3 regions of the Paenibacillus sp. FW101-FHT12H11 genome follow, and region 3 is predicted to be linked to each of the others. Evidence: riboswitches for the same ligand, from Rfam matches in the RefSeq annotation. Region 3 holds a riboswitch; each other region holds the start of a gene.
The links. Region 3 has a riboswitch for cyclic di-AMP ahead of AC3WTJ_RS23900 (hypothetical protein). Riboswitches for the same ligand answer to the same signal wherever they lie in the genome.
Positions count from the first base shown of each region.

Region 1: linked by a shared signal. The riboswitch ahead of AC3WTJ_RS36100 (resuscitation-promoting factor) and the one ahead of AC3WTJ_RS23900 (hypothetical protein) in region 3 are both predicted to bind cyclic di-AMP.
Region 2: linked by a shared signal. The riboswitch ahead of AC3WTJ_RS27935 (stalk domain-containing protein) and the one ahead of AC3WTJ_RS23900 (hypothetical protein) in region 3 are both predicted to bind cyclic di-AMP.

Region 1 is NZ_JBYTCO010000018.1:59,152-69,877, forward strand. Features, by position in the region: gene rnmV (ribonuclease M5) at 1-472, opposite strand, end outside; gene AC3WTJ_RS36100 (resuscitation-promoting factor) at 589-1,728, opposite strand; cyclic di-AMP (ydaO/yuaA leader) riboswitch at 2,018-2,211, opposite strand; gene AC3WTJ_RS36105 (ABC transporter ATP-binding protein) at 2,494-3,237, shown strand; gene AC3WTJ_RS36110 (ABC transporter permease) at 3,234-4,466, shown strand; gene AC3WTJ_RS36115 (TatD family hydrolase) at 4,452-5,219, opposite strand; gene AC3WTJ_RS36120 (HD domain-containing protein) at 5,247-6,524, opposite strand; gene AC3WTJ_RS36125 (AbrB/MazE/SpoVT family DNA-binding domain-containing protein) at 6,896-7,150, shown strand; gene rsmI (16S rRNA (cytidine(1402)-2'-O)-methyltransferase) at 7,314-8,201, opposite strand; gene AC3WTJ_RS36135 (tRNA1(Val) (adenine(37)-N6)-methyltransferase) at 8,256-9,011, opposite strand; gene yabA (DNA replication initiation control protein YabA) at 9,093-9,434, opposite strand; gene AC3WTJ_RS36145 (PSP1 domain-containing protein) at 9,494-10,297, opposite strand; gene holB (DNA polymerase III subunit delta') at 10,299-10,726, opposite strand, start outside.
Region 2 is NZ_JBYTCO010000009.1:382,458-393,183, reverse strand. Features, by position in the region: gene AC3WTJ_RS27950 (molybdopterin molybdotransferase MoeA) at 1-1,031, shown strand, start outside; gene AC3WTJ_RS27945 (sporulation protein YjcZ) at 1,124-1,237, opposite strand; gene AC3WTJ_RS27940 (GNAT family N-acetyltransferase) at 1,415-2,605, shown strand; gene AC3WTJ_RS27935 (stalk domain-containing protein) at 3,076-3,873, opposite strand; cyclic di-AMP (ydaO/yuaA leader) riboswitch at 3,887-4,039, opposite strand; gene AC3WTJ_RS27930 (LiaF transmembrane domain-containing protein) at 4,208-4,507, shown strand; gene AC3WTJ_RS27925 (PspA/IM30 family protein) at 4,532-5,158, shown strand; gene liaF (cell wall-active antibiotics response protein LiaF) at 5,334-5,996, shown strand; gene AC3WTJ_RS27915 (sensor histidine kinase) at 6,021-7,082, shown strand; gene AC3WTJ_RS27910 (response regulator) at 7,143-7,790, shown strand; gene lepB (signal peptidase I) at 7,817-8,365, shown strand; gene AC3WTJ_RS27900 (hypothetical protein) at 8,433-9,119, opposite strand; gene AC3WTJ_RS27895 (GNAT family N-acetyltransferase) at 9,273-9,719, shown strand; gene AC3WTJ_RS27890 (hypothetical protein) at 9,761-10,132, opposite strand; gene zwf (glucose-6-phosphate dehydrogenase) at 10,323-10,726, shown strand, end outside.
Region 3 is NZ_JBYTCO010000007.1:300,579-311,304, forward strand. Features, by position in the region: gene AC3WTJ_RS23870 (carbohydrate ABC transporter permease) at 1-794, shown strand, start outside; gene AC3WTJ_RS23875 (extracellular solute-binding protein) at 841-2,394, shown strand; gene AC3WTJ_RS23880 (DUF8769 domain-containing protein) at 2,477-4,189, shown strand; gene AC3WTJ_RS23885 (oligogalacturonate lyase family protein) at 4,215-5,327, shown strand; gene AC3WTJ_RS23890 (MarR family winged helix-turn-helix transcriptional regulator) at 5,352-5,834, shown strand; gene AC3WTJ_RS23895 (alpha/beta hydrolase) at 5,889-6,719, shown strand; cyclic di-AMP (ydaO/yuaA leader) riboswitch at 6,778-6,916, shown strand; gene AC3WTJ_RS23900 (hypothetical protein) at 7,000-7,383, shown strand; gene AC3WTJ_RS23905 (alpha/beta fold hydrolase) at 7,435-8,298, opposite strand; gene gudD (glucarate dehydratase) at 8,473-9,840, shown strand; gene AC3WTJ_RS23915 (glycoside hydrolase family 26 protein) at 9,918-10,726, opposite strand, start outside.

The sequences.
Region 1 (10,726 bases), on a different contig from region 3:
GCTTATAAAATTGTTTGCCATTGCAGTAGCCGATGCCAAGGGCATTGCCAACGACGAGCCTTCGGGATGCCGCTTCCGGATGAACGATCAAGCCTGCGGCTATGAGATCCTCCATGGTAAGCTGCGAGACAGCCCCGTCGTACTCTGTCCGCAGGTTCTGGAGCGCCTCACGGACAATCTCCGGCGCTGCGTTCTCGACGCCGATGTCGCCCTTATACTCGGCCTGCGCCTGCGTGATGAAGGCATGCTTGCAGCCCGGCACCTTGGCTGCCACAATCTTCCGTATCCGCTCACCTGCGTGATCCGGATCCGTAAATATAATGACGCCTCTGCGCTGCTGCGCGAGGGCTATTCGCTTCAATACGGCTTGCCCGATGGCTGAGCCGCCTGTCTCTATTGTATCCGCCTCGACGGCTCGGCGAATAGCGGCCGTATCGTCTTTCCCTTCAACGACGATGACTTCTTTAATCATAATCGGTTCCCTTCCCAGTACGCAGAAAAAGAAGAGGGATTCCCTCTTCTTTCGCCCAGGCGGCTTGCCTGGCAACGTATATTGACATTGTTCCCGCTGAAACAGACGTTTACACGTTAATTCTCAGACGGCTTTTTCGGTCCTACGACATAGACCGTATATCCTTGTTTCGTTCCGAATTTATTAGCGTAGCCATGATCTTCAAAGTAAACATCGATCATTTGGCCTTTCACACCGCTACCAATGTCTTCAGCACGACGGAAGCCAACACCCTCAATGTAAACCCACCATCCCAGTGGGATAACTTTCGGATCTACCGCAATCGTTCTGCCCTCAGTAACTGTCGTTCCTGTATAGGTCTTCCCATACCCAGGAGAACCTTCGGCTTTGCCTGTCGAATCGGCTCCCGCTGAATAAGCCGTGAGCTTCACGTTCTTGAGGATTTGTTTATACCCGAATGTTACACCATTCTTAGAGACCTCATCCACGCTAGGGGATGACGCCGATAGAACAACAACAGGATTTTTTGTGCCAACGGACACAACTTTTTTAACGCTTTGTTCCTGTACTTCTTGACCTACAACAGCTTCTGCAACTAATACGCCATCTTCGTAAGTCTTCTCTTTCTTTTTCAGAAGTACGCCCTCTTTACCTTCTTGAACGACCTGCTCTTTACCCTTAAGCAACGATGCATCATTTTTCTTTTCCGTGTCGAATGCAATCGGCTCTGTTACTTCTTCCGTCTCTTTTTTCACACGGACGATTTTGATTTCATCGCCTGATCCCAAAGAGGCTGTCGGTTCGGGAGTCAGCTTATCGTGCTCCCCAAGTGCAATATGTAAACGTTGCAATGCACTTTCAACCGTTCTTGCAGTTGTGTAAACAGTGGTGGTCTTTCCATCAGCAGTCAATTGAATTGGAGAAGCGTGTTCGATGACGAATTTGTCCCCGCCCTTGATTGTAGCCGCAGGGTCTGCAGATATTTCATCGTGTTCACCAATCGTTATGGCTTGTTCATCCAGTAGGCGTTGCAGGACCCATTGCTTCGTGTGCACAACGGTTTCTTGTCCATTCACAACCACGGATACGCTCTTGGTAGCCGTACCGTACAACAACACCAAAAACATGAAAGTCATTGCGATTGAGATTATAGCCAGGCTTAAAATCAAACGCAAGTTTTCATGCTTCCATCGCAATGCGAAGGACATGCTGGATGATCGTTTTACATGGGTCTCGCTAAAAGAGATACTGCCCACTTCTTCGGTCCTCCTTCAAAGCCTCGCCGCCAGGTTACAGCATGATTAAATTTGACGCGACTAAGGTTTTTAATTTAACTTAACGTGTCGTCCATCGGCAGTGTTTGGAAACAGCTGCGTTCTGGTCGTCCCACCCCGCTTTGCTATTCATCATCCTATGAATTCCGGGTTACGATTAGTCGTCCGAAACAGTTAAAGGTCCTTATGGGGACAAAAAGCCAGCAAGAAGAGGACTCTTCTCGCTGGCTTAGTTTGCATAGTAAAAATACACAAATAGCACGCACGACAATCGTTACCTCTCTTACGCTTACGAGGTTAGCTGACGGATTCGGACGTGAGAGTCGCCCTACTCAGACGTAAACTTCCGTTCAACGTCCAAGATTCACCCCTGTTACTCACTCTGTTCACTTCGTCAGCGTTGGCGCTTTATAAGTTAACAGTGGTTCCCCCGTTCCCATAATTGGAACTCAGCGAATGGAAAAATGGCAAATTGGTTATTAAGTTATTATGAAAAGTATATTACGCTGTTAATCTCTGCCTGTAAAGGGATTAACACCTACTAAAAAGGGCTAAATCAATTAAAAATAGCTTATTTTCAAAATAAAACCACCTTTTATCTACTTTTAACTCATTATAACGTACGAATACTAAGTTTCTTCGTGTTTTCACTCTTAAACTAGGCTTCGAAACTAAATTTGTTTATAATTATCAGGTATGAAACACGTATATAAATTCCAATAATTAGCTATTTAGGGAGGCACTGAGATGGGTCCCATATTACAAGTTGACGCTTTATTCGGGGGATATTTACCAAATAAACCCGTTCTTCACGACCTCACATTTTCCATCCGCCAAGGTGAAATGATGGGATTAATTGGTTTGAACGGCGCAGGAAAAAGTACAACCATCAAGAACATCCTTGGACTGCTTCAACCACAAAGGGGTTCTATAAAAATTAACGGTTTGACGCTGGCCGAAGATCCGCTGCCTTACCGTGCCACTTACGCTTATGTGCCTGAAAGTCCAGAGCTTTATGAAGAACTTACGATTCGTGAGCATCTGGAGTTAACCGCCATGGCTTACGGCTTAACGAAGGATGACTATCTCTCCCGCTCGCAAGCGCTGCTCGAGCAGTTCCACATGCAGGACAAGCTCAACTCGTTCGCAAGCCATTTATCCAAAGGGATGAAGCAAAAGGTCATGATCATGAATGCATTCCTGATCGAACCTTCTCTCTACATCATTGATGAGCCTTTTCTCGGGCTCGATCCGCTAGCCATCCGCTCATTACTCGAGTTGATGGTCAAAATGAAGAGACGCGGCGCGTCATTTCTCATATCCTCGCATATTTTGTCTACGATTGAAAAATATTGCGATAACTATGTCGTCCTGCACAAAGGACATATGGTCGCCCAAGGCGATTTAGTCGAATTACGTCAGCAGACAGGACTCCAGCAAGCGTCATTGGACGACATCTTTTATAAGCTTGTAAAAGGAGAATTGGTATGAAGGCGATGGACATGGATACCCGTGCCCTATGGCAGAAGAGATTTGAACATTATATGAAGGAATCCATGGGTTACCTGCAGTATGCAGCGCGCAGCAATTTTTTTGGCTTCCTGCTATTTCTTGTCATCCTTTCTTCCTATTATTATGCAAAAATACTACAGCGCCTTCCGACAGATTATCCTTATCTGTGGATCGTCCTTTTGCTGCTGGTACCTTTGTTAGCCTCAAGCCCCATTCGCACGCTAGCCAGAAGCGCAGACCGTATGTTTCTACTGCGCGTTGAACATCAGATGGGTCCTTACTTCCGCGGCGGATTCATGTACAGCTTAGTGCTTCAAGCCTTCTGGACATTTCTGGCATGGGTCGTCCTATGGCCCTTGTATCATCACTGCCTTGGCCGCGATGAACAGCATTTCTTATGGATGCTTGCCTTGCTTCTATTAATGAAGGTAGGCAATTTATTGGCCAGCTGGCAAGAAAGCCGATTCACTCATGAGCGCGCAAGAAGGGTTTCCGTTAGCTTCCGCTGGCTGGCAACAGCCGTGCTGATTTCGCTGCAATTTCTGACAAGCGTCCTCTGGGCAAGCGGAGCTGCTCTTGTCCTTACACTGGTTTGGTTAACCGCTACGCATTACGTATCCAAATACTACATCGGATGGGATTATCTCATTACGAAGGAACGGCAGCAGCAAGCACGATTATATGCCTTTTTCAACTGGTTCGTGGATGTTCCGCAATTGGGTACGCGAATAGCCCGCCGAAGCTGGATCAGCGGGGTCACAAGATTTATTCCTTTTAAACAAGATGCTGCCTATCTCTACATATATATGAAAACATTTCTACGTACGGAGCTATTCGCGATTGTCCTGCGTATATCCTTACTAGGCACATTAGCCATCGCCGTTTCAAGCAGCAGCACAGCGAGACTGCTCATCTTCTTTATCGCTTTGATTATTTCCATGGTTCAACTAACGCCACTTGAGCGTTCACACCGCTATACCTTTTGGCTCGACATGTACCCGCTTAACCGTCAGTTGAAGGCCGGCTCCCTAGCCTTCATCATTTGGTCAGCCTTACTCCTAGAATTATGTATGCTTTCGATTCCGTTTATGATTCGATCTTCACTTATCTATATTGTCGTGCCGCTCATCGGCTTCCTCTTTATCTCACTCAGCTGCGGAGTTTTTCTACGACGAAAATTTGCAAAAAGCGCTTTACTTGAGACCTAACAAGGCTATGGCGTTGTTTGTCGTTATTTCTGCAAGTTCTTCCAGACTTATCCCCTTGATTTCAGCGGCGGTTTCGGCAACCAACCGAACATAAGCCGATTCATTGCGCTTGCCGCGGAAAGGATGCGGGGTCAAATAAGGAGCATCCGTCTCGATGAGTAAGCGGTCCAAAGGAACCTGCGCCAGCACTTCCTTGGGCTGCTTTGCATTTTTGAAAGTGACAGGGCCTCCGAAGGAAATATGGAAATTCATAGCCAAACACTGCTTGGCCGTCTCCCAGCTCCCCGAAAAGCAATGCATGATCCCCCCGACTTCTGCTGCTTTTTCTTCTTTTAAAATAGTCAAAATATCCTGATGCGCATCTCGGTTATGAATCACAATCGGCATTTGAAGCTTTCGCGCCAACCTGATTTGCTCCCGAAAAACTCGTTGCTGTACATCTTTAGGCGACTTATCCCAATAGTAATCAAGCCCGATTTCTCCGATTGCCACCACTTTTTCGTGCTGACACAGCGATTCGATCCATTCCAAATCTCCTGGCATCATGTCAATTGCATCTACAGGGTGCCAACCTACTGTTGTATAGATAAAATCATATTTTTCAGCAAGAGCTATTGAACTAGGAATTGTTTCCCGGTTAAAGCCAACATTCACCATTCTGGTAACACCGGCTTCACGAGCACGTTGTATAACCTCGTCCTGATCTTCCTGAAATTGTTCCGCATTCAAATGCGTATGTGAGTCTGTCAGCATAGTCTTCTCCTTACTTCCTCTTATGTATTATTCCTGCTCGCCTAGCATCTCCCAAAGCTCCGGATATTCAGAAGCATTCAGACGTTCAAGCAACTCCTCGGGGTAATAGACATGATGTTTACCCATTTGAAAGCCGCTAATCGACTGCACGATTTCCGAGCGGTGAGTGATTTCGGTCAGCGTCTCTTTATGATCCAAAAGCAGAATCGGCAAATTATCCTCTGTCTCTCCCGGCCTGTACACATCATAGGATTGATTCGACGGGAAATCAATTTCCATGTAATAAATTGGATCGAGCCCAACTTCGGCCATGACTTTCTCCATAAGCTGAATCATACGCTGATTCGACTCATCAAAAGTACTGTACTTATACAATTTGCGGTCTAAGAATCGCTTACACATATCGGCAAGGATGGGATCCTTCTCGCTCATCCAAAACGTTAGCATCGCCTGCATCACAGATTCGTCCAGAAGCAAATAATCTTCAAGTGAGATCTTATTCTGAATCAGGTGCAGGATGGGATCCGTCATAAAACCGAACGTATAGTTATCTTCATATAAATGTTTGGCGCGCGCAAAGATTTTGTGCAGCAGAATTTCCGCGCTCCGCGTTACCGGATGGAAATAGACCTGCCAATACATCTGATAGCGTGACATGAGATAATCTTCTACAGCATGCATACCGCTTTCTTTAACGACAATATGCCCCCGATAGGGCCGGATAACTCGGAGAATACGTTCCAAATCGAACGTCCCGTAATTAACACCCGTAAAATAGGCGTCTCTTAACAGGTAGTCCATCCGATCGGCGTCCAATTGAGACGACACGAGGCTTACAACAATTTCTTCATTGTAGGATTTGCAAATGACTCCCGCCACTTTTTTGGGAAAATCAGGTGAAACCCGGCTCAGAACTTTATTGACCTCCGTATCGCCCAGCACGATTTTACAAGACCAATCCTCATGTCGGGTTCCAAAAGCCTTCTCAATAGAGTGGGAGAAAGGTCCATGCCCCAAATCGTGCAATAGTGCCGCACACAGACAGATCAGACGCTCTTCCTTCGGCCAATCTTCATATTGATTGCGCTCAAATTGAGAAATAATTTTGCGCGTGATCTCGTACACACCGAGCGAATGCGAGAAACGGCTATGCTCGGCGCCATGAAAAGTTAAATAAGAAGTTCCTAATTGCCGGATGCGGCGCAGCCTCTGGAACTCTCGCGTATTAATCAAATCCCAGATCGTGTTATCCTGCACGTAAATGTATTTATGAACGGGATCTTTAAAAACCTTCTCTTCCTTCATTCAATCACAACCTCTCTTCATTAAAATTCTACATCTTTTCGACATTTCTTACCATCATATCGACATATATGTCGTAATTTGTCGAATTTACTAATCCCAATTTTTCATTGCTTTCATCCGCTTAAATGAATTGGCTAAATCCACCTTTTCTCACATCAAATAGTAATATATTATTTACAAATCCTTATTCCACTTGGCTTTTCCTCTCTTTTCAGTTGTGATCAGATTTCAAAAAATTATCGTCTACGCGCCCAAACTAGCGAAAATATGGTTGACTATTTTGGGAATGGTTGGTATCATGAGTTTAAGAGATATGTCGAAACATGACGATATTGATAAAATTTTTATAAAATCGAAAGGGGTTTATATATATGATGAAATCTACGGGCATTGTAAGAAAAGTTGACGAATTGGGGCGTGTTGTTATTCCAATTGAACTTCGCCGTACACTTGGAATTGGCGAGAAAGACGCCCTTGAAATTTACGTAGATGGCGAGCGTATCATGCTTAAGAAATATGAGCCTGCTTGTATCTTCTGTGGCAACGCTGAAGGCGTCTCTTACTTTAAGGGAAAAATTGTTTGTCATATTTGTTTAGCGGAAATGCCAACACCTGTGACAAAATAAGAAAAATAGTATATAATAGAAGTAGCACTTATCCTATTGGTAATTCTAACCTTTTTCATATCTCCTCTAATCTCTAATTTGCTGGCTCCGGCCACGGATTAGAGATCTTTTTTTGTCTGGACTTTTTCCGCAGCGCTCCAGTCAGCCAACACCGCTTGAGCGCTTAGCGCTCAAGCAATGCGTTATAAACATCCCGCTTGGATAGGCCGCGATCGCTCGCAACTTGCTTCATCGCTTCCTTCCGGTCGCTGCCTTGCCCCTCGTAGTGCTCGACATGCTCGCCTAGCGTCATCGCCTCCCACCAACCATCGGCGGCTTCTTTCGCGCTCTCTGCCGACGCGCCTTCGGCGATCACGCAGTACTCGCCCTGCGGCGGGTGCTGCGCAAGATGCTCGAGGCACTCGGCAATCGTGCCCCGCAGAAACTCCTCGTACCGCTTCGTCAGCTCGCGGGCGAGACAAACCCGGCGCTCCGGCCCCCACACTTCCGCCATGCGGGCAAGTGTTTTGTCGACGCGATGCGGCGATTCATAGAACAGCAGCGTGTCCTGCACGTGCTGCAGCCCTTCGAGCACCTTCGTCTGATCCTTTTTCTCCCGGGGGAGAAATCCGACGAAGGCAAACCGCTCTGTCGGCAGGCCTGATGCAATCAGCGCCGACAGGGCTGCATTCGCGCCGGGGACAGGCACCACCGGCGCGCCCTGCTCTACGGCCATCCTCACCAGGTCATAACCTGGATCGGAGATGGCCGGCAGTCCCGCATCGCTGACTAACGCGATGCTCTGCCCTTCAAGCAGCAAGCGGACGAGTTCGGGGCCGCTTGCCTGCTTGTTGTGTTCGTGATAGCTGACGATTCGCGTAGCGATTTCGAAGTGCGTCAGCAGCTTGCGGGTTTGCCGCGTATCTTCGGCGGCAATCAAGTTCACTTCCTTGAGGATGCGAACCGCCCGAAAGGTCATGTCTTCGAGGTTGCCGATCGGTGTGGCAACCAGGTAGAGCGTACCCGAGCTATTTCCGTCCTCGCGATAACTTTTTTGTACATTTATGCCCACGGTTTGTCCCTCTTCACTTTAGTCATATGCTTCCATATACCCTAATATTTATTTTTATGAAAACTCTAAGGAAGCTCTGCCCCCGTAATATATTTCCTTCAATTCCTTACAGTACTCCTGGTTCTCGTCATACACGATAAGCGGAGGCAGTGTGCGAATTTCCGGTTTGCCATCCTTCATTCCCTCAATTAACACCATCATCGCTTCTTCTCCAGCGCGCGCATGCACGTAACGAATTCTTTTCGGCTCCAGACGGTAGCTCCTCATTAAACTGATAATATCCACCAATCGTGTTGCCCGGTGAACCATAGCCACTTTACCGCCTGCTTTAACCAACTTCGCACATGCAGCTATCACATCCTCCAAGTTACAGTGGATTTCATGACGCGCTGCCGCAAAATGCTCATTCACATTCTGTTCCCCATTCGGCACAGGCAGATAAGGCGGATTCACCGTTACAGCATCGAATTGGCCGTGGCCTAAAGTGCCATGAATGGTCTTTAAGTCGCCTTGTATCATATGCAGCCTTTCGCCTAAATCATTCAGCAAGGCATTTCGAACCGCCATATCCGCAAGGCGCTCCTGGATTTCTACGCCCCAAATGTCTGCCTTAGTTCGAGTAGACAAGAGCAGCGGCACGACACCGTTTCCTGTACATAAGTCGATAACCCGTCCCTTCGGCGGCAAACTGCAAAATCGGCCAAGCAGGACAGCATCCATCGAAAAGCTGAACACTTCCTCGCTTTGAATTATTTTTAAATCATACGTTAATAAATCGTCTATTCTTTCAGTCGGTCGTAAAGGCACCATACGCGTTCTTCATTTCCTTTCCAGTCCTAGCTCGTCTATGGAAAAAAACCGTAAGGCATAAACCCCTACGGTCAAACACACTTATTTATTTAAAAAGGATAAGCAAAACAAACAATCTCCCTCAGTCCGAAGGTGTCCATAATACACATTGCATATGTGAAATCCTTCATTGTACAAGCGGGTCAAATTATCATATCCGGCTCCCGGTAACGAAACCGTTTCCTCCGCCTCTCCGACAGGTTGTTCGACCGTCGTTTCCTCTTGTCGAATCAACTTGCGCAGTTGCTGATTTTCTATGCTTAGTCTCTTATTTTCTTCGATGAGTATAATGATTTGTTTCTTTAAGGCACCCAACTCGGCATAAGTGGCACCCATTCGTTCTTCGATCCCATCTATTTGTCCAAAAATATCTTGTTTATCCACGCTTTCACCTCTAGTGCCATGCATGCTTACTGGCCAGCGCCTCCTTGGATCCTTTGCCGCTACTCTTGTTCAACTACATCATCGAAAGGTAAATCAAGTGCTTTACCAAGGTCGAATAATTGAACCTTTGCGGTACGCTCACTGATATTTAACCCTAGTACCTTACCATTACCAAAAGAAGTGATCACATGCCTTCCAACAGTTGGCAGAGAATCCTTCGCACTTTCATAATTATCATGCTCGTACTTCAAGCAACACATTAACCGACCGCATAAACCCGAAATCTTCGTCGGATTCAGCGATAAATTCTGATCTTTGGCCATCTTGATCGATACCGGCTCAAAATCACCTAAAAATGATGAACAACATAAAATCCGCCCACACGGACCAATACCGCCTAACATCTTCGCTTCGTCCCGCACACCAATTTGACGCAGTTCGATTCTTGTCCGGAAAATGCTCGCCAAATCTTTCACGAGTTCCCGGAAATCAACGCGCCCCTCGGCTGTAAAATAAAAAATAATTTTATTGCGGTCAAAGGTATACTCTACGTCCACAAGCTTCATCTTAAGACTATGATCTCTGATCTTGTCGTGGCACGTTTGGAAGGCATCTTTGGCTGCTTTTTTATTCTCTTCAACCAAGTCAGCATCCGAATCATCCGCGATGCGAATGACCTTTTTGAGTGGAAGAACGACATCATTTTCCTTGACAATCTTCTTGCCCACTACGACTTTGCCGTATTCCACACCGCGAGCGGTTTCAACAATTACGGCACTTTCTTGCTCAATCGGCAAATCGATTGGGTCAAAATAATATATTTTACCCGCTTTTTTGAAGCGGACTCCTACAACCGAATACATCTTACACCCCCTGCATCTCCACGAGCATTTTCTCTATAACCAGCTGAGAGTTGGCGTTGAAGCGCAGTCGCTTTTGTAAATCTACGGCTTGCTCCATCATACGCACCCAGACTGAGACATCCCGGCTGAACGCCAGAGAGCTCATCCAGTCTAGCTGGTCATTATATACAAGCCTGTCCCTGCGCTCAAGGCGCAGTTGCACCATATCTTTAAACCAGAGAATCAACAAGTCGAAAAGACTCGACATGTGTTCTGCAAGTTCTGATTTCACAATTCGTTGCTGAACCGTAATCATAGAAGTAGGAAAACGTGTGAGCGTCTCCTTCGCTAATTGTAACATTACGGTTCTCATTTCTGCAAACCAATTCGCTCCGATTAACTCCCTCGCTGCTTGTAATCCTGCCGTTAAATGTGCTGCAGGCTGCACAA
Region 2 (10,726 bases), on a different contig from region 3:
ATCCTGCTATTTTGCGTGTCATTGAGCATATTCCAAGCGGAACGGTTCCTGAGCTTACTGTGTATTCAGGTGCTGCATCCCGGATCATGACGGGAGCGCCTGTTCCAGATGGAGCGGATTGCGTGGTGATGCTGGAAATGACGGATGCACTTCCCTTACTGGACGCAGGGGTAAGCTCGACTCAGGTCTGCATTAAGAAAAGTATACCCGTGGGCAGCAACATAACTCCTATTGCCGGGGAAATAGCCGCGCAGGAGTTATTGCTTCCGCATGGATCACAAATCGGACCTGGTGAAGCGGCGATATTAGCGACTTTTGGTTATTTCTCCGTGACGGTTTTCCGTAAACCGAGGGTAGCGATTTTTTCAACAGGCTCTGAGTTATTGAATGTTGAAGAAGCGTTGCTGCCTGGGCGAATTCGTAACAGCAACAGCTACATGCTTGCTGCGCAAGTCGAAGCAGCGGGCGGAGAAGCGGTGATTATGCACGCGCTCTCGGACAATGTAGAAGAGGTGGAAGACGCTCTGCTGGAGACATTAGGCAAAGTTGATCTTGTTATCACCTCCGGCGGTGTCTCTGTTGGTGACTATGATGTTCTGGTGGATTTGTTTGGAAGGTTTGCGGGTAAGCTCCTGTTTAATAAAGTGGCGATGCGGCCAGGCACGCCGACGAGCGCAGCCTTTTGGGAGAATAGGCTGCTGCTCTCGCTCTCCGGTAATCCCGGCGCATCGTTTGTAGGCTTTGAGCTATTTGCTAAGCCGCTGATTAAAGCGATGTCAGGCTGCCTATCTCCTTGCCCCGAAGCCATGACAGCTTATTTGGATGTGGATTACGACAAAGGCTCGGCATTCCCGCGTTATGTCCGAGGGACAACGCATGTCGAGAATGGTTGTTTGCGGGTTAAGCCTTCCGGCATTGATAAGTCCAGCATCATGGTTTCCATTAAAGATGCGGATTGTTTGATTCAACTGCCTGCCGGAGGCTCAGGTTTTGCGAGAGGCGAATGTGTTCTTATATATCCGATCAAATAAAAAAAGACCTGCTTATCACTCATCTTCTTTCAAAGAAGTTGGTGTAAGCAGGTCTATTTACAAGGAATAGTCAGGTTGGAATGAAGGCAAGATTAGATTGCGAAAGTAGCCAAGATGATAACAAGCAGAACATAAAGGACAAGAACGACACCTACAGATCCGTATCCAGATCCGTATCCAGTACCACAACCAGCTGCATATGACATAGTATCCCCTCCGGTTCTTAAGTATTTAAGTGGGTTGAATCACTATACATCAACATCATATGACGTAGAGACATTCGTTGATTGGACGTATGCCCTGATTTCTAAATGGAGAACGCCTAATTAGGCATAGGTATTGTCAATGATTTTCCAGTATACTTGTATATGAGGTGATACATAATGAGTGAAATTCGAACATTGGAACAACAGGAATTGCCGGAGAGTCTTGCATTATCCCAGTTTGCTTTTCAATATGAGCTGAGCGCAGAAGAGCAGGAAGATCGCAGCAGTTGGACAGATCCGAAGCAAATTTGGGGCTATTTTGTTCAGGGGAAACTAGCTGCTAAGCTTCAAATTAACCAATTTCATACGTGGCTGAATGGTCAGCGTTTTGCCATGGGCGGAATTGCGGGAGTAGCAACTTGGCCGGAGTACAGGCGCAACGGAATGGTCGCGAAGCTGCTGCTTCAAGCGCTCAAGGTGATGAAAGAGCAAGGGCAAACCGTCTCCTTTCTATCTCCGTTTAAGTTCGAATTTTATCGGAAGTATGGCTGGGAGACGTATATTGACTACCTGAAATATGAAATTCCTGCGGATAAACTTCCAAAATTCCATGCTCCGGAAGGCAGTTCAATCGTTCGTGTGACGAGGGAATGGGAGCTTTTGAATCCTATTTATGAGCAGTATGCCCTGCAATTTAATGGAATGATGGAGCGGGACGCAAATTGGTGGAATAATCGATATTTTAAAAACAAAAAAGGTACGGTAGCCCTCTATGTTAATGCCAAGGGTGAACGGACGGGGTACGTCTTTTATCAAGTAAAAGAGTATACAGCAACCATTCATGAGATGGTGTTTTTGGATGAAGAAACGAGACGCGGGTTATGGAAGTTCATAGCCGATCATGATTCCATGATCTCGAAGGTGGAGGTTAAAGCGCCAGCGGATGATCAGCTTCCTTTCTTGGTGCATGATCCTAAGTTCAAGCAGGAGAAAATAACATATTTTTCGGCGCGTATTATCGATGTGGAAGCTTTCCTGAAGCAGTATCGGTTTGAACCGCGCCAAGAGGTTGAGCCGATCTATTTGCGGATTTTTGATCCGCATGCGGACTGGAACGATGGCGTTTTCCAATTGCAATTCACAGGCAGCGGGGAGAAAGCGGAGGTCACCAAGTTAGCTGAGGGCGAGCAACCGGCAGATGAGCGTATACTGAGTTGTAGTATTCAAACGTTGGCTGCCTTATTTATGAGTTATCAAAAGGCGGGCTTTATGGCTAAAATTGAGCGGCTTCAAGGCTCGCAGGAGCTGGTTACTCGGTTGGAAGCGGCAATTCCGCAGCGCACGACGTATTTGGCGGATTTCTTTTAGGATTCGGTCCCGGTGTTCCGGGGCCGTTTTTTGTTAGTGCGCTATCTCTCGGAAATTTCAGCCGAGAACGAGGAAATAGAGGACTCCAGTTCCCTTCAATGGATCAAAAGCTAGTTTTCCGTTGGGAGTCTCCAGGCTACCCAACGCTCTCGCACTGCACTTGCACGCTCCGACGAGCTGAAAAGGAACTGTGGGACCTTATTCCAAGGAAAACCACCTTTTCGGCTGGTTTAGGGGATCTACAAGACTCTATTTTGCCGGCTTCTATAAAAAGTACAGGTTTGAGTACAAATAAGAGCCTGTAGTTCCGTTCCGAAAGAGAAATGCTCGTTTTTCCGCGAATAGCGGACGCCAGTTCCTTTGAGGTGATTCCACCGAATAGATCCATAGATTCCTAAGGTGCCCGGAGTTTCATCACAGTTCATGCGGGGCTTTCAGTACGTTCGTCAAAATTAAAAAACCCGTGATCATCACGGGTTTAGTTTGTACACTTTTACAGTTTGGAAGCCGAATTTGCGTAAGGATTGCTGGGAGCCTGGAATGTAAATATCAACGCGTTTGCCTTTGATGGAACCACCGGTATCCGTTGCATAAGCATACATGCCGCCTTTTGGCAGGCCGTTGAAATCATAACCTTCTATATAGAGCTTAGATCCAAGTGGAATAACCGATGGATCTACAGCGACGGTTCCGATTCCTAATGGATTCCCCATATAGTCCAATGCTCCAAAGCCTCCATTTTCAGAAGGATCAGCGGAGTAGGCTGTTGACTCAAATAGCTCATAATCAGGTGCGTGATGATTGCCGTCTTTACTTAAAATCGCTAAGTTGCTGCTTGCATCCCACTGAACGGGAATGTCGGAAGCATTGCTTAAGAACCGAAGCGGCACGTAGACACGTCCGTTTTGGAACTCAGCGTGTGTGTCCATCTCGACAGGAGTGCTATCGATTTCGGCCTCTTTTTGACCTGACACCAAGGAAATAGAATGCTTGTCATTGTTCAGTGTGACTTTAATTGCGTCGCCTTCCTTTTGCCATTGTACATCATAACCCAGTTTCTCAGTTACGAAACGGATCGGTACTTGTGTAGCGTGGTTGTCATCCAAATAAGGCTGGGCATCCGGAAATTGAACCAGGTCATCGTTGACTTGCACTTTCACGTCCATACTCGCGGCTGCTGCATAAGCATGTCCCGAAAATGGGGAAAGAAAGCCTCCTGCCAAAACTGTGAAGGACACAGCAAGGCATGCTAACCCTTTTGTAAGCATATTCAATTGGTAATCCTCCTTCAAAATGAGCCTCCGAGGTTAGTTGACGGGTTCGGGAAGAAGGTTCTCCCTAGTCTGCTCTGCTTACAGAGCAAATATTCACCCCATGTAAATCGTCCCCCGTACCGGCACTTTGTCTGTGCACCGGACTCGGCTTCAAATATTCTATCATTGATAGAATAATGGAAACAACGCCCAAAATATGGTTAAAGGTCTTAGACCATACTGGACTTAGGTCTAGGTACAAAAACAGTCGGGAGTCCGTTTTGACGTGAATCCATTTCGGCTACGATAGTAGCATGAAGATTACGCGAAGGGCGGTGCAATAGTGAGCATGAATCGATCAAAAAGTTGGGCGCTGATTCTGATAGCAGTAGGCTTTCTCATTTGTATGCATCAAGTGGGCATGCATTTTCATGTCATGGGACTGCTGGTTCCTGTGGCGATGGTGGGGCTAGGTTATGTGGGGATAACTCATGGCAAGAAGATGGGATGGCTGATTTTTGGCATTGGCGCTTTGATATTAATTACAAAATTATCTGGTTTCCTAGCGATTGTGTTTGCAGTGTGGTTAATGTATTACGGCTATCGCATGCTAAAAAAACAAAACGATTCGGCGGAGTTCAGACTGTAATCAACAAGAACATAGGGGGTGTGGATGATGAGCGTATTTGATCGAATTGGTAAAATGGCCGATATGGCTTGGCAGGAGGCAGCAAGCAAGCTGGACCTGCATGAACGGGGAGGCGGCCATTCCAGCCATTCCAGCCACGCTGGACACGCTGGAGCATCGCGCGGCATCGCCGAGCTGGAGGAGCGCTACGAGGAGGCGCTGCAGCGTACGATTGAGCTGCGCAAGCAAAGCGTCGACGCGCAGGAGATGGCGCAGCTGCGCGCCGAGCAGGCTGAACTGGCCATGCGCGCAGGCGACGAAGAGCTGGCGCGTATGGCGCTGCAAGAGAAGCTGCGCTTGGAAGCAGCCTGCGCGCAGTACCGCGCGCAGTACGCGAGCAGCCAGGACGTCTGCCTGGCGCTCGCAGACGAGCTGGCGGGGCTGCGTGCCGGCCGCGCAGCAGGAACGGGACAGCCGCGAAGCGGGCTGTCCAAGGAAGAAGCTCGCGAAGCATTGCGCGAGCTGGAAGCGACCGGCCGCGAGCTCGGCCGGGAAGCGCTGCAGGGCTTGCGCGTGGCGGGGCGCGTGTCGAAAGAGACGCTGAAGGAGGCTGGCAGCAACCTCCAGCAGGAGCTGCGCAAGCTTCAGCAGGATTGGCGCGACAAGAAATAAGCCTCGCGTGATTGTACTGCGCCGCGCACAGTATGCGGCGCAGCCGGATTCCGGCCTCCATTCCTCATGCTAGAGCCTTGCTGGGCAAGGATTTGCATCTTGGAGGCTGTCCATTCTTATGGTATGCTAGGAATCTATATGAACGAATTAATCGGCAGCCAGAGGAGGTGCAGCGATGGGCGAAGAAACCAAAAACAACCGCAACCGGAATACAGCTCTTGTGCTGATTGGCGCCGGTCTTTTTTTGCTTCTGGATCATACGATAGGCTTTTTCCCCATTCTTGCGATTATCCTCGTCTTGCTGGGCATTCATCGGGTCCGTTCCCGCAAAGAGCGCAAAGGGTTTGTGCTCATCGGCGTGGGGGCTGTGATTCTCTTTGGTGATCATATTACGATTGTTTTCGCTATCGTTTTGATTTCATTAGGATTCTTTTTCATACGGTCCAAGCAAGTGCATAAAGATGACACCTATATTCAGAAGCAGAAGCTGATGGACAGCGTTCGCTTGGGGCGTGAGCCTTGGATCATGCGCAATAGTTCAACGTGGTACATTATCGGGGAGACGTATATCGATCTCTCGCTTGCCATACTAGAGCAAAAGGAAACAACGCTTATTCTGCAAGGTGTGATAGGCGATGTAGATATAAAGGTACCAGATGATATTGGCGTCTCAGTAGGAGCATCCGTTACATTTGGCCAAATTCAAGTTGCAAGTGAGCGGGAATCAGGTGTAATGAACAAATTACAGTGGCAATCGTCCAATTATGAGAGCTGCGACCACCGCGTGAAACTTGTGCTTTCGTATATTGTAGGAGATATTAAAATTAAAGTGATGTAACGTCTAGAGGAGGTTCAGCGCATATTGGACGGCTATAAACGCAGATTAACGAATATGATATGGCGCAGTATGGCTGAATCGATTATTTTTAGTTTTTTTGTATTTGGCGCTATCATCTATTTTATGAACTCAAACAATCTAATCACGCCATTTACGAGTTGGCAAGAAGGTGTGAAATTCGTTTTCATGGCCATCGTGATTATCGGAGGCATTGGCGCAGGGTATGGTTACTGGAACAGCTCACGGATTACACGCCGGCTTGAGCCGCTGATGGAGACGATGATTTTGCTTGAAAAAGGGACCTTCGCCCGCGAAGGCTTCCAGAATGGCGAAGATGAGATCGGGCGTCTCGGCGAGCAGCTCGGTCGCATTATGAAACGTTGGGAAGAGCAGGTTACTTCCCTGCAGCGGCTATCTAACAATAATGCCGAACTTGCGGAGAAAGCGAAATTGTCGGCTGTTATTGAAGAACGGCAGCGATTAGCACGGGAGCTGCACGATGCGGTAAGCCAGCAATTGTTCGCAATTTCGATGACCGCAACGGCTGTTGGCCGAACTTTGGACAAGGATTTCGAGAAAGCCAAACGGCAGATTCATCTGATTGAGGAGATGGCTTCCGTTGCACAATCGGAGATGAGGGCGCTGCTGCTTCATTTGCGGCCTATCCATTTGGAAGGAAAACGATTGTCCGAAGGGCTTGTTGAGCTTCTCAAAGAGCTGGCGGCCAAGGTGCCGATGGCGATTACGTGGGATATGGACGAAGAGATTCGTTTAAATAAAGGCATTGAGGATCACCTGTTCCGGATCGTACAGGAAGCTCTCTCGAATGCATTGCGTCATTCCAAAGCGAATAAGCTCGAAGTTAAGCTGCTGCACCGCGCTGATGGCGTTCGCCTGGCGATCCGCGATGATGGTGTCGGTTTTGAACTGGATGCGAAGAAACTTACCTCCTACGGCATCGTATCCATGAAGGAGCGGGTTAACGAAATTGGCGGCTCTGTTGACATTATTACGGCTCCTGATCGGGGTACACGTATCGAAATTCGAGTGCCGATTCTAGCTACAGATGCAGTGGAAAGTGTATAGCGATTGGACTGATGGCAGTGGAAAACAGGAAAACAGTTCTGATGACGAGAGGAGAAGCAAATGGACGATACATTGATTAAAGTCTTGCTTGTCGATGATCATGAAATGGTGAGGATCGGACTTGCCGCTGTTCTGGGAACAGAAGATGGCATTGAAGTGGTCGGAGAAGCCAGCAACGGGCAAGATGGCATTCGATTGGCTCAGGAATATCGACCGGATGTCGTGCTGATGGATTTGGTCATGGAAGGCATGGACGGGATCGAAACAACCCGGAAGCTGCTGCAGCTGTATCCGGAGTGTAAAGTCATTGTGTTGACTAGCTTCTTGGATGATGAGAAAATGTATCCAGTGATTGAAGCTGGAGCCTTCAGTTATTTGCTCAAGACGTCTCGTGCTTCCGAGATTGCTCAAGCGATTCGAGCCGCGGCCAAAGGGCAATCCATTCTAGAATCTCAGGTTGCCTCTAAGATTATGAACCGTTTCAGACAGCCTAAGGCGGCAGCGGAACCGCATGAAGAGCTGACGGATCGGGAAATGGAAGTCCTGCGGCTGATCGCCAAAGGGAAGTCGAACCAGGAACTGGCGGATGATTTGTTTATCGGTGTGAAAACAGTGAAATTTCACGTCACGAACGTACTCGCCAAGCTTGGTGTGGAGGATCGAACACAAGCTGCCATCTATGCTTTTAAGCATGGCTTGGCTGAGTAGCAACATGGGACAAGGGAGCGATAAGGATGAATTTTCTCAAGCAATTGTGGAGCTGGTTTGGTTCCATTGCCATTTCTTTTGTTTTAGTCGTATTTCTTGGCGTTTTTGTGTTCCAATCGACCAAAGTAATGGGTCATTCTATGGACCCTACGCTGCATGACAGTCAACGCGTGTATGTATCAAAGCTTTCTCATACGTTCAACTACGAACCTAATTATGAAGACATCGTCATTATTGATTCTAGAGTTGATTTGAAGCGGACGTTCAAGAACGACCTGCTGGACAGCCCTCTGCTTAGCTTATTTACAAAAGGCGATGACAAACACGTGTGGATCAAACGTGTGATTGGGAAGCCTGGCGACCATTTAGAGATGAAAGACGATAAATTGTACCGGAACGGGCAATTGCTCGAAGAGCCGTATTTGAATGAGGCGATGAGAGCAAACGGGAACAAGGAGTGGACGGTTCCGGAAGATCACGTATTCGTAATGGGAGATAACCGGAATAACAGTATGGACAGCCGGGTCATTGGATACGTTCCACTCGATCATGTCTTAGGCAAGAAGCTCTTCTAATAAAAAGCGACCCTCTGGGTGAGCATGCGGATGCATGAGCTCATTCCAGAGGGTCGCTTTTTTTAAATCACATCTGTGTATCTAGCAGCAGTCCTCTCATCGGAACCGGCAAGTAGGCTTGGAGTTTGGATCGGTATTGCCCGTAAGGTTTTAGGTCAGAACGGGACATTTGAAACAACGCTTCAGTAGGAACTTGCTGCAGCTGTCCAAGATTGTTCGCCAAGGTAGAGGCGAAGCTGGTCAGGCTGTCGAGACTTTTTCGAAAGGAGCCTGACAGGTTGTTGACTTGACCTTGAAGCTCCTGCTCCTGAAACTCAAGGTTGCCATCATCAAGCTTGTTGATCCCGATTTCTTTGAGCGAATACGGCTTAGCGGCTTGTTCTAGCCCGGCAAGTAGGGAACGATTCATGTACGCAGGTGACTCTCGTAAAGACGTCTGAAGTTCATTATATGTATCTACAAATTCACGGATAGGCTCTAGGATGGTTTCACGATTGTTGTCGCCCGGTCTTGCTTGGACCAAGGATTGTGCGGTGAGCTTGGCATTCTGGGCAGTTTGAACGAATCCAGCTACGTTTTGGGCTGCAGCTTTTGCGATTTTTTGATACGGTGAGCCCTCATATGGTAAATTAAGCTGCTCACGAATCGTGGTAGATTTACCGCCTGCGATGCCGCGGATACCGCTAACCCGATAGTAATCCTTATGGGTTTGATAGCTATTTACTGCTGTTATCGGAGGATAGGCATAGATCATTTCAATCACCCCTTTTCACATAAGTCTAGTATATCATTCGAAGGTATTGGGGTAAATTGGTACTTATCAGATGGAAGATGAGCAAGTAGCTGAGTCATTTCCGCCAGGAGCAACATAAGATAGCATTATTGCTTCTTGTGGAGGCGATGCAGCGTGATTCGCAAACGGTTAGCTGCTAACGACGATCGGGCGATTCATCGTTTGATTGTTGAACAGTTAGTGCCTTTTTCCAGACAGTATCAATCAGGCGTTTCAGTTACTTTTTCGGAAATACGCAAGCGGCTGAACCACAACAAAACGTTTGTGGCAGCTAAAGGATATAAACAGCCTTATGGGTTCATTTCGGTTATTCGCAAATCGAACGTGCTGTTCGTCGATATGCTGGCTGTCGATCCTCGAGAGCAGGGAAAGGGACTAGGGAAAGAGCTCATGAAGATGGCTGAGGAGTATGGGAAAAGTGAGCGTTGCCGCACGGCAGAGCTTTTCGTCGATGACAGCAATCCCAATGCCATTGGCTTTTACTCCAGCAAAGGGTATGAGATTGATGAATATCTCCCTGAGCTAAGCTGCTTTCGAATGAAAAAGAAGCTTGTTCGGTAATACTAGGGCTGCTGATGAGCAAGTCATCGGCAGCCTTTTTTTTATTCGCTGAACATAGCAGCAACCCGCTCGATTGGAATATCGATGGCTTCTGGGCCGTTCGGGCCGGGAGCTGGACCGCCAAAAAGCGGCATTCCGAAAAAGTTTAATCGTTCAAGTTGCGGTTCTGGGCTGTTTGGATCTAATTTTCCATTTTTTGGCTGGACAGATTTCGCTTTGGCAGTGGTTTTACGTTTCTTCTTGGATGCGGTTGAATTAAGCGTCGGGCGAGCCTCTTCATTAAGAATGAGCGTATTTTTCTCCAAGCGGCTTAAAACTCCAAAGATTTGGGAACCATCATTAAGATAAAGATGAACTGGTTTTCCGCACAGGCTTTTGCAAGCTTTTTCGGTGATCGGATGAATGGGCTGCATAAGACTCTTGGCACCTCCGTATTTGTATGTACTGTAGCCTATTCGGAAGGCCCCATTTCGGTATAGACGAATGTCTAGATCACTATAAGAAATTGTTATAGGGAAAGTTCTCAGAAAAGTTGAATAGCTTGACAATTTTAGGTATGCTAAGCATATTAACTAATCCTAATAGAGAAAGAATGATGCATATATGAGTGGAGCTGTATTTTATATTTTCGGGGCAACCGGCGATTTGGCGAAAAGAAAACTATTTCCAGCTTTTTATAGCTTGTATCGCGAAGGGAAATTAGGAGAAAATTTCGCCGTTGTCGGTCTTGCTCGCAGACCTCGGACGAGTGAACAATTCCGTGATGACGTGAAGCATTCCATCCAAGAATTTGCCCGTTACAAAATTACGGATGATGAGGAATGGACTCGCTTCGCAAGCCGTTTCGAGTACATGTCGTTGGACATTAACAACGTGGCCGGCTTCCACGAATTAAACGTGTTGTCCACAAGACTGGATGAGCAATATCAAACGGGCGGGAACCGCTTGTTCTACCTGGCTTTGGCGCCGGAGCTTTTCGGCAACGTGTCCTACAATCTAAGCGAAGG
Region 3 (10,726 bases):
TATCTACCTCATTAAGCTCTTCTCGGGCCATTATGTCTGGGGAAGTGTTCTTATGGCCGAAGGAAATCACATTCACTTCTTTTAAAAACTTGATTGAAGACGGCCAGCTGTTTAATGCTATGAAAAATACATTAATCATTACGGTTGTGGGAACTTCCATTAACCTTGTAGCAACAATCATGGCGGCCTATCCGTTAAGTCGCAAGCGGCTCAAGGGCAGGAATGTCCTGCTTATGATCATAACCTTCACCATGCTGTTCGGCGGAGGGATCATTCCCAATTATATTCTCATTAAAACGCTGGGCATCATGAACACGTATTGGGCGCTTTGGCTGCCTGGTCTTCTAAGCACGTACAATTTTTTCGTCATGAAATCATTTTTTGAAGGATTGCCTTCGGAACTTGAGGAATCTGCAGCGATTGACGGAGCTAATGACCTGTTCATTATTTGGAAAATTATTCTTCCGCTCTCCATGCCGATTATTGCGGCGTTGACGTTATTTTATTCGGTTACCTGGTGGAATTCGTATATGAATGTGCTCATGTATATCACGAATTCGGGGAAGCTTTCTTTGATGGTGAAGCTGCTGCAGATGATCGATACGACAAGCCAGAACCTGCTTAATACGAATGCAACGAACGGGAGCGAAGGTGCTTCTATGCAAACGATGGTAACTCCGGAGGGTTTAAGGGCTGCTGCCATCATTATCTCGGTGCTTCCGATCTTGTGCGTCTATCCATTCTTACAGAAGTATTTTGTCAAAGGCGTATTAATTGGTTCAATTAAAGGCTAAAAGAAAATTCAAACTTATTATTCTTATTGCAGGAGGCGAAGATTTCATGATGAAACAAAAGCACGTAGCTTTAACGCTAGTCGCTTCTTTATTCACAATTGCAGCTTGCTCCTCTCCAACTAGCACAGATAATACGGGAAAATCGTCAGGAGAGAATAAGAAATTGGAAGTCAGCGTTTCCATCCTTGACCGCGGCCAAGTGGCGAGTGATGAGGGAACTTATGAGAGTAACCGGACGACCAAATACATCAATGAGAAATCGGGTATTAATGTGAAGTGGGTTCCGATCCTACGGACCGAATCAACGAAGAAATTAAACACACTCATCGCAGCCGGCGAAGCTCCGGATATGATGTGGGAATTCGGGCGAGATTATATGGCGACATTGAAAGAGCAGGGAGCCATTCAACCGATCGACGAATATATCGAGAAATACAGCACCTCCTACAAAGCCTATTTGAAAGCGCATCCGGAACTAAAGCCATACACGATGTTTGATGGCAAAACCTATATGGCAACCAGCGCACGTGGCATTGACGCCATCGCGAATCATGGCATGTGGATCCGCCAGGATTGGCTCGATAAGCTTGGACTGAAGGCTCCGACAACCATGGATGAGTTGGTCACTGTGATGCGGGCGTTTCGGGATAAAGATCCTGATGGTAACGGTAAAAATGACACGTTGGGTGCTGCTTTTAACTATAATTACACGGGTATTATTCAGGCGATGTACGCATCCAACAAGAGTAACTGGTATCTCGATAATGATAAAATCGTGTACGGCGGGTTAACGGATCGGTATGCCGATGTGCTTGCTGAGCTTAAGCTTTTCTTCGATGAAGGGCTGATTGACAAAGAATATATCACAGACAAGAACTTCCAGAAGGAAAGACAGCTATTCGTGACAGGTAAAGCAGGCATCTACTTCGCAAGTTGGAACATTAGTGCCGAATACCGTGAATTGAAGCAGAATGTACCTAATTCGCAGCTTGTACCGTTGGAGCCGGTATCAACGAAGTATGGGAAGTTCGGCTTGTATCAAGAACCGCCGGCAAACCGTTTGATTGTGTTTAATAAGGATATGAAAAATCCAGAAGCCGCAATCAAATTGCTGGATTGGTGGATAGACAAAAACTGGTTCGATGTCAGATTCGGCACGGAAGGTGTTCATTACAAGCTGGTTAATGGTGTTCCTCAAACGATTGATGCCGAGAAGAATAAGAAGGAAACGATCTATGCGCCAGAGTATGCGGTGCTCGATCAATGGAGTCCGAAACCAGAGGATTTCGCTGTGATGGCGGCAACGGATGCGATCTCTCAAGAATATGCCAAAGTGCAGGGTGAATCACTCAAGGTGGCTATGAAAAATAAATACAGACGCGATATTCCGTTCAACCCGACATTCCCTGAACTGAGCGAAACGTCTACGTCATTCGGCCCATTGTCGGATGATATTGAAACAAAAGTCATTACAGGCGGTGCACAATATTCACCGCAATGGGGCATGGAACAGCTTCGCAAGGAATGGAAACGTCTCGGCGGCGATAACGTTGATAAATTAGCGCAAGATTGGTATGAGAAAAATGTGAAGGGCAAGTAAACGGCATAGAAGGCTAAGCAGCCTCCCGATTCGAACAGGAGTTGGGGGGCTATTTTATACGGATAAGGGAGTGTAATTCACAATGACAATAATTTCAAATAAGATGCTGCTTAATCAGCTTGAGAAATGGCACGAAGACTATACGCCTGAATTGCGGATGGTTCGCAAGCCTTTCCATACGCCGGGTTATCACAGTACGTTAAAAAATGTAGCGTTTACTCACCCGACCCTGGCAGCTTGTGTTTATACGCTGGGGTTGCTGGACAGCCGCCAGCCTCTTCATGTAGAACGAGCACAAGGTATACTTGAGCAGGTAATCAGCTTGCAGGATCAGAATCCGGAGCATGCTACCTTCGGGATCTGGTCTTGGTTCTACGAAGAGCCGCTTGAGAGAATGGCTCCGCCAGATTGGAATTGGGCGGACTTCTGCGGCAAGCGGCTGGTGCTGGCCGAGCAGAGGCATTCCGATATCTTGAGCGCGGGGCTTCGCGAACAAATCAGGCATGCGCTTTATTGTGCATGCGACGCCATTATCAAGCGAAATGTAGGTCCTAGCTATACGAACATTGCCATTATGGGCGCTTTCGTTACTTTGCTTACAGGCGAGGTCTATGGCGAAGAAAAGTACTTGAATTACGGCTTGGAGCGTTTACGCCTCTTTAGCGAATACACGAAACAGCTGGGAACTTTCCAGGAGTTTAACAGTCCGACATACACGATCGTGGCGATACAGGAATTGTCCAGCATTCATACTGCGACCCAAGTTGCGGAAGCGAAACAGCTCAGCTCGGAGATGCTGGATGTGGCATGGGGGATGGTTGCCGAGCATTTCCATGTCCCCAGCAAGCAATGGTCAGGTCCGCACAGCCGTGCCTATCATACGATGATGACGCCGGAAGTTTTATCGTTCTTGCAGCTTGCCAGCCAAGGGGAGTTGAACTTCATGCCAGACGATCAACTGACATACAATCTGGACTGGTATGGCAATGATATCGGATGTCCTGAGAAGTACATACCGGCATTCAAACGTACAGAAACAGCGGAGCATGTACAGACGATTAGCAAAGACGAAACTGGCAATACGGTTAACCAAGCAACTACATATATGGAAGGGCCGGTTAGTGTGGGAACCTTCAGCAAAGATGTGATGTGGAATCAGCGCCGCAATTTGCTAGCTTATGTACGCAATGGTGACGCATCCACCTACATTCATTTGCGCCTTCTGAACGAAGGCTACGACTACTCTTCCGGAATTTATTCCAGTGTTCAAAAGGGGAAGGATGTGTTGTTCGGCATCGGATTTTGCACGAATGGCGGCAATACGCACATTGGACTTGATCCCATTGACGGGACTATCGAATCAGCGGACCTAAGAGTTCGCTTTGAGATTGGAGGCAGCCTGCATGAGGTTAAGGCGGAGGCTGTTTCGCCAGCAGCCGATTCAGCTTTGGTACACATAGCTGGGCAGACACTGCAGGTGAAAAAAATATTCGCAGCCTTTGACGGGGAACAGCCAAGATGGGAGCTTGGGCAGGAGCGGGATAAACGGTTTCTTGACTATGTCATCTACACCGGCGAGCGGAAGAAATTTGATTTCGCTAGCATGCAGGAGGCACTACTACTGTTTGCATGGCGTTTGGGTGAGCGGGGAGATGAGCTCGACGCTGCTGCTTCCGTCGTACAAGCGAACACAGAGGTTCAGGCGGAATTCCGTGCTCCAAACCGCTCGGTACTGCAATTGACTTTGCCGCTTAAACCTGCCGAGAAGATGAAGATGCTGCGGCCTCGGCCCTAACATTAAGAGAATGGAGTGATCACAGATGGCTAAAGGTTCTACGACTCGTAACGAGTTCCTTCCGTTTGCCGATGCCTATACGGGCCGATCTATGACTCGTTTGACAGTCCCGGAGCAGGTGAATCATCATCCTTATTTTTATTATAAAATGATCACAAACGACAATCGCTATCTCATTTACGCAAGCGAGCGAGGGGGATCCCGTCAGCTTTATCGGATGGATCTCAACGATGGAACGGCCCTGCAATTAACGGAAGGACCCGATATTCACGATTTCAGCTGCAGTCTGACGAGTGACGACAACTACTTGATATATTGCAGGGATCAGCGAATTATGCGATTGGATATGACGACGCTGATGGAAGACGTTCTCTATACGACACCTGCAGGTTGGAAATCCAATGCCAATCCCGGTCTCAGCTCAGATGACAAGTATCTCGTACTAGTCGAAATCAATGAAAAGGATGTCGTACCAGGCAAAGGGGATTGGTCCAATTTCGAGCCGCAATGGGCAGCGAAACCGCACTGCCGAATCATCTACCTGGATATCGAACAGCGAACCAGCCATATCGTACATGAGGAGCTGGACTGTTGGCTCGGGCATCCGCAAATTCGTCCCAATGACCCATCGACCATTTTATTTTGTCATGAAGGTCCTGGGCATCTGATTGATGCCAGACTCTGGCTAGTCCAAAAGGACGGGACGCGGCTGCGCTGTGCGAAGAAACAGACGCATGATGAGCTCATCACGCATGAATATTGGCTTGCTGATGGCTCTAGATTCGCTTATGTGTACCGACATAAAGATGATCTCTATCACGAAAGTATCCGTTTCATGGACTCAGAGACATTAGTGGAAGAAGTGTGGATGAATTGCTCCAAGTATTGCCACTTTATTTCGAATGCCAATCATACGATGATCGTCGGGGATGGGCAGCTGCCCGAGCAGCACTTCATCTATTTAGTGGATGTAGAACGGAGACAAGAAGAGCGGCTATGCTCCCATGGAACCAGCTGGAAGTCATACGGCAACACACAGGATGCTCATCCGCATCCGGCTTTTTCTCCAGATGGCACATTTATCATCTTTACTTCTGATATGGAAGGTATTCCTTGTATATATAAAGTGGAGTTGTGACCATGTTCGAGGCAGCCGGCTAGTTTGATCGACTGCCTCGAATATATCATTGACATTAGTTTGGCGTCAAACTATAATGCAGATATGAAACCAACAGATGCTGTATCACTTATATCCAGAATTAGAGAAAAGACCAATCGGTTTATCATATCCGAAATGGCGAAATATGGAGTCGACGATATTGCCATTTCACATGGGGATATTATCTTTGCTTTATTTAAGATGCCTAGATTGACTATGGCGGAAATTGCCAAGAAAATTGATAAAGATAAGTCTACGGTGACTGCACTTGTCGACAAATTGGTCCGACTTGGATACGTAACAAAAGAAAGGGACACCGTAGATTCAAGGGTCGTCTATGTTGCCTTAACACCAAAAGGGGAGGAACTGAAGCCCGTATTCGAAACCATCTCAGAGAAAATGTTAGATGTTTTTTATATGGACATTTCGGATAAAGAAAAGGAAGAATTACTGAGAATTCTAACGAAAATTTATAGAAACTTTTAATTTTTTTTAGAGTAATAGTTTGACGTCAAACTATATAACGAGGAGGAGCTTATCATGAAAGATTACACAAAAGATTTGCCGGATCATCGTGTGAAATATATCGGAGAAAATGATCTATTTGTAGAAATTTTCGAGGGAGTTGAGCTACAGAAGGGAGCTTCAAAAAGACCTCCGCTTTTATTTGTACACGGTGCCTACACGGGCAGTTGGATGTGGAGCAAATACATCCCACACTTTATAAACAGGGGATGGAATTGTTATGTTATGAATTTGAGAGGGCACTACAAAAGTAGAGTGCTCGATTTGACAAATGTCACATTCGAAGATTATTTGGAGGATATCAAAGAGGTTTTGGCCGAGTGTAAGGCTCCACCAATTCTCATAGGATTTAGCATGGGAGGAATTTTGAGCCAAAAGCTGGCTGAAACCATCGAACTTGCAGGTTTAGTGGTGATCGATACAAGCATAAGCAAGGAAGTTTATGAAGCTGTACCCTACAAAGAAATAGCTGCTATGACAACAGGCGTTTTAATGCCTGCACCATCCCGAGATGAGAATTCCAGTATAGATGAATCAGCAGATGACATTGATTTTCAGAGAAAGTATATAACGGTGGAGTCATTAAAAGCATTTAACGATTTTTATTTTTCATTGGGAGTAAGCGGTGGAATATCGATAGACAGCAGTTTGATGATTCATCCAGCCTTGGTTATTAAAGCCATTAATAGTGAAGAGGATGACCGGAGGGGAAAGGCGACAGCGGACCTTCTCCATGCTGAATATACAGGATTTAGGGAAACGACTCACACCGGATTGCTAGTTGGGCAAAGATATATGGAAGTAGTAGATCGGATCATGATTTGGTTACAAGGGATGCATGACTAAGGACATAGAATAGATAAGAAAATATTACTATTGCTTCTCCTCATACATTGGAGTAAATTGATAAAATACGCTTAATTCTTTAGATTAAAGAAGCGGGGGAACCAAGTTTCCTGGGGTGAGTACACATGTAAAGTGTTAGGGTTAACTTTCAACCCGAATCCGTCAGCTAACTTCGTCAGCGTAGAAAGAATGGATAGAAACATTTAATGGAACTATGTGATTTAAGGTTCTATTCCCTCGCTTCCTTTTTCTCTTCTAGAGAAAATAGGAGGAACTAGACATGCTGCTTATGAAAGTAACCAAAGAATGGAAGAATTTTCTCCCTTGGAAGAGAGCCAACGATTCTGTACAGCGTCAACAGGAGATTCTTCATTTAAAACAGCGGTTGGAAGCGTACGACATTCAATTTCCGAATTTGGCTTACCAACCATCAGACGTCGAAACACAGACGCTAATGGAAATTAGCAAAACGGTCGCTCAAAACAATGAGCTGCTTTACCAACTTAGCTCGGAAAAGGAATTAGCGGTTGAACAATCGCTAGCCCATCGCGTCGGAACCACGCTCCAAATTTTACAGGATCACCTCAGCTTTATCGTAACCATGGCGCATATTTTCAGTGGCCCGTATCCTTGCCTAAGAGCGTACATCAGCCATACCATTTAACGATCTTCAACAATAGTGAAGGAGCTTGCCTGGCGGCAGCTCCTTTTTCGTTTATTTAAGTGAATAGATACGGCCAAAAAAGCGCGTGATAAGCTCCGCAACTTGCTGGCTTTGCTCTTCCAGAACAAAATGGCCCCCGCATAAAAAGTGAGTTTCCACACACGTTAATAGTTCTCCGAAAGCAAGAGCCCCTTGCACCGTAAAAATAAAATCATTTTTGCCCCAGGTTATGAGCGTAGGAGGTTGATAAGTTCGCAAGTACTGCTGCCAAACAGGGTATTGTTCGACGTTGGTCCGATAATCGTAGCCCAATTCCAACTGGATTTGGCTATTCCCGGGTCGATCCAAAAATAACTGGTCCATTAAATAACCATCGGGACTAATCCGGTAGGGATGACACACGCCCGTAACATACTGCATTTTTGTAAAATGAAAGGTTGCAAGCTGAGCAAAGGCCGCTTCGGTTGCAGGATTTCGATTCGCCCAGAGAGCTTTGAAGAGATCGAACGGTTCCCCTAAGCCGTTTTCACTGACTACGGCATTTTGAATAACGAATCCTAGAATACGGTGCGGATTCCGAACGGCCAGTCTGAACCCGATAGGACCTCCATAGTCATGGGTGTACAATATATATTGGGAAATGCCGAGATTATCAATTAACTTTTCAATCAGAATGGATAGATTCTCGAAGGTGTAAGCAAATTCTTCTGTGGAAGGCATACTGCTATTTCCGTATCCAAGATAGTCAGGAGCAATGAGATGAAAGTGGTCTGTGAGTTGAGGAATTAAATCCCTGAACATATGGGATGAGCTTGGAAAACCATGAAGAAGGATGATGGTTGGGTTGTATGGACTCCCGGCTTGGCGAAAAAATAACTCCCAACCGTCAATCTTCATTTTTTTATAATGTACCATAATGTCAACTTCCTCTCCGGCGAGCGCATACTATTCCCTAACAAAAATATGTGAATATGAGTTATTTAAGTACTTAGGAGCTAGAGGACGTGGTACAATTTAATTTAAGGTAAGCTAATTAGTTGTTATCTTCATTAAACTGGTATTCATCCACATGAAAGGGAGAGATCAGCCATGAAACAAGAACTGCTAAATGAGCCATCGAGAAATCAAGCTTCCAGCACGCCAATCATTACCGAACTAAAAGTAATTCCAGTTGCAGGGCATGATAGCATGCTCTTCAATCTTAGTGGAGCGCATGCTCCATTCTTTACACGTAACATCGTAATTCTCAAAGACAGTGCAGGTCATACGGGCGTAGGTGAAGTACCGGGCGGCGAGAATATTCGTAAAACGCTTGAAGACGCGTGCCCACTGGTTATCGGTCAATCGATCGGCCAATACAATAACATTCTTACGAAAGTTCGCAAGCAATTCGCTGATCGGGATCAGGGAGGACGCGGTTTGCAGACTTTTGATCTACGCATCACGATACATGCCGTTACGGCATTGGAAGCAGCACTACTCGATCTCTTAGGTAAATTCCTGGATGTTCCGGTTGCAGCACTGCTAGGAGAAGGTCAACAGCGCGATAAAGTAGAGATGTTAGGCTACTTGTTCTATGTCGGGGATCGGAATCGGACAAACCTTCCGTATCTGGGCGCTGAGAATGCAGCGAATGATTGGTTTCGACTGCGTAATGAGGAAGCGCTTACACCCGAAGCCGTCGTGAAACTTGCCGAAGCAGCGTATCAACGATATGGCTTTAATGATTTTAAGTTAAAAGGTGGCGTCCTGCGCGGTGAGGAGGAGATTGAAGCGGTCACTGCGCTGGCGGAACGTTTCCCTCAAGCCAGAATTACCCTTGACCCTAATGGGGCATGGTCTTTAGCTGAGGCGATTCACCTGTGCCGTGATCAGCATCACGTATTGGCTTATGCGGAAGACCCATGCGGAGCAGAAAACGGTTATTCAGGCCGTGAAATCATGGCCGAGTTCCGGCGTGAGACAGGCCTCCCAACGGCAACGAACATGATTGCTACCGATTGGCGCCAGATGGGCCATACGATTCAGCTGCAATCTGTCGATATTCCGTTAGCCGACCCACATTTCTGGACGATGCAGGGCTCTGTTCGAGTAGCTCAGATGTGTCAGGAATGGGGGCTCACTTGGGGATCTCATTCGAACAACCATTTTGATATCTCGCTTGCGATGTTTACCCATGTGGCAGCAGCAGCGCCGGGAAAAATAACGGCCATTGATACGCACTGGATTTGGCAGGATGGACAGCAGTTGACCAAGGAGCCGTTTCTGATTGTTGGAGGCATGGTGGAGGTTCCGAACAAGCCGGGTCTGGGAGTAGAACTTGATATGGACGCCATTGAGAAGGCGCATCAGCTGTACAATCAAGAGGGCTTGGGAGCTCGCGATGATGCGCTGGCTATGCAGTTTTATATCCCTAATTGGAAATTTGATAACAAACGTCCTTGTCTTTTGAGATAGTTGATCATAGATAGCCGCTGTTTCCTGATTAGGGGGAAACAGCGGCTATTTTTACATATATTCAGGTCAAGTTTCATTTACTTTTTGCTGACAGCCGTGGGCTCCATCTTGTCATTGTAAGCGATAGCGTACCAAGGTTCTGACGCCGATTCCGCATTCACTTGAATGTTTATTTCCCAGGGAGCCTCATAACTGACGCCAAGAAGCTGATTACCTTGGTAAATGGCGATAGCAAATGGAGGTTCACCCCGCTCGTTCTCCAGCTTAGGATAAACAAGAACGGTTTGTTTGCCAGTAGGAAGAGATTGACCGGTAACAGGCGTATAGCGATAAGAGATGGGATCAACACCTGTCTCTACTTTGCTTATAAACCAATCGGATTGGATTAACCGTTGATAAAAGCCGTCCATGAATGGGTTTTCCCCGATATCATACACATAAGCTCCATTCGTCCGAATTGCTTGAGCTCGACTGAAGTTAAAATAGGTGATCGCTTTCACCTGCGGAAACAGTCGCGGCAGTAAACCGTACATGTACCCCAGTTGGCCTTCCGACCAACTCCAGTACGTTTGATTCGTAGGTAAATAGGTGTGAGCAATAGCGCCCTCTGAAATCATAATGGGCTTATGGCGATAACGCTCATAGAGAGGAGCGAAAGTATCGATTACGGTCCCATTTAGCTGCTCTTTGTCTCCTGAATAGGGTGTGCTATACAAAGAAAAACCAACCCAATCTACATAAGAGTCACCTGGATAGTAGTCGTCAATCGTGTTCGTTGGCGAGAAATTAGGGGACCAAACCATCGCAACATTAGGCGCTTCTTCGGCCATGATGTCGTGAACAAGGCGGAATTTCTCAATATACTGCTGGGGAGTTCCATGCCATG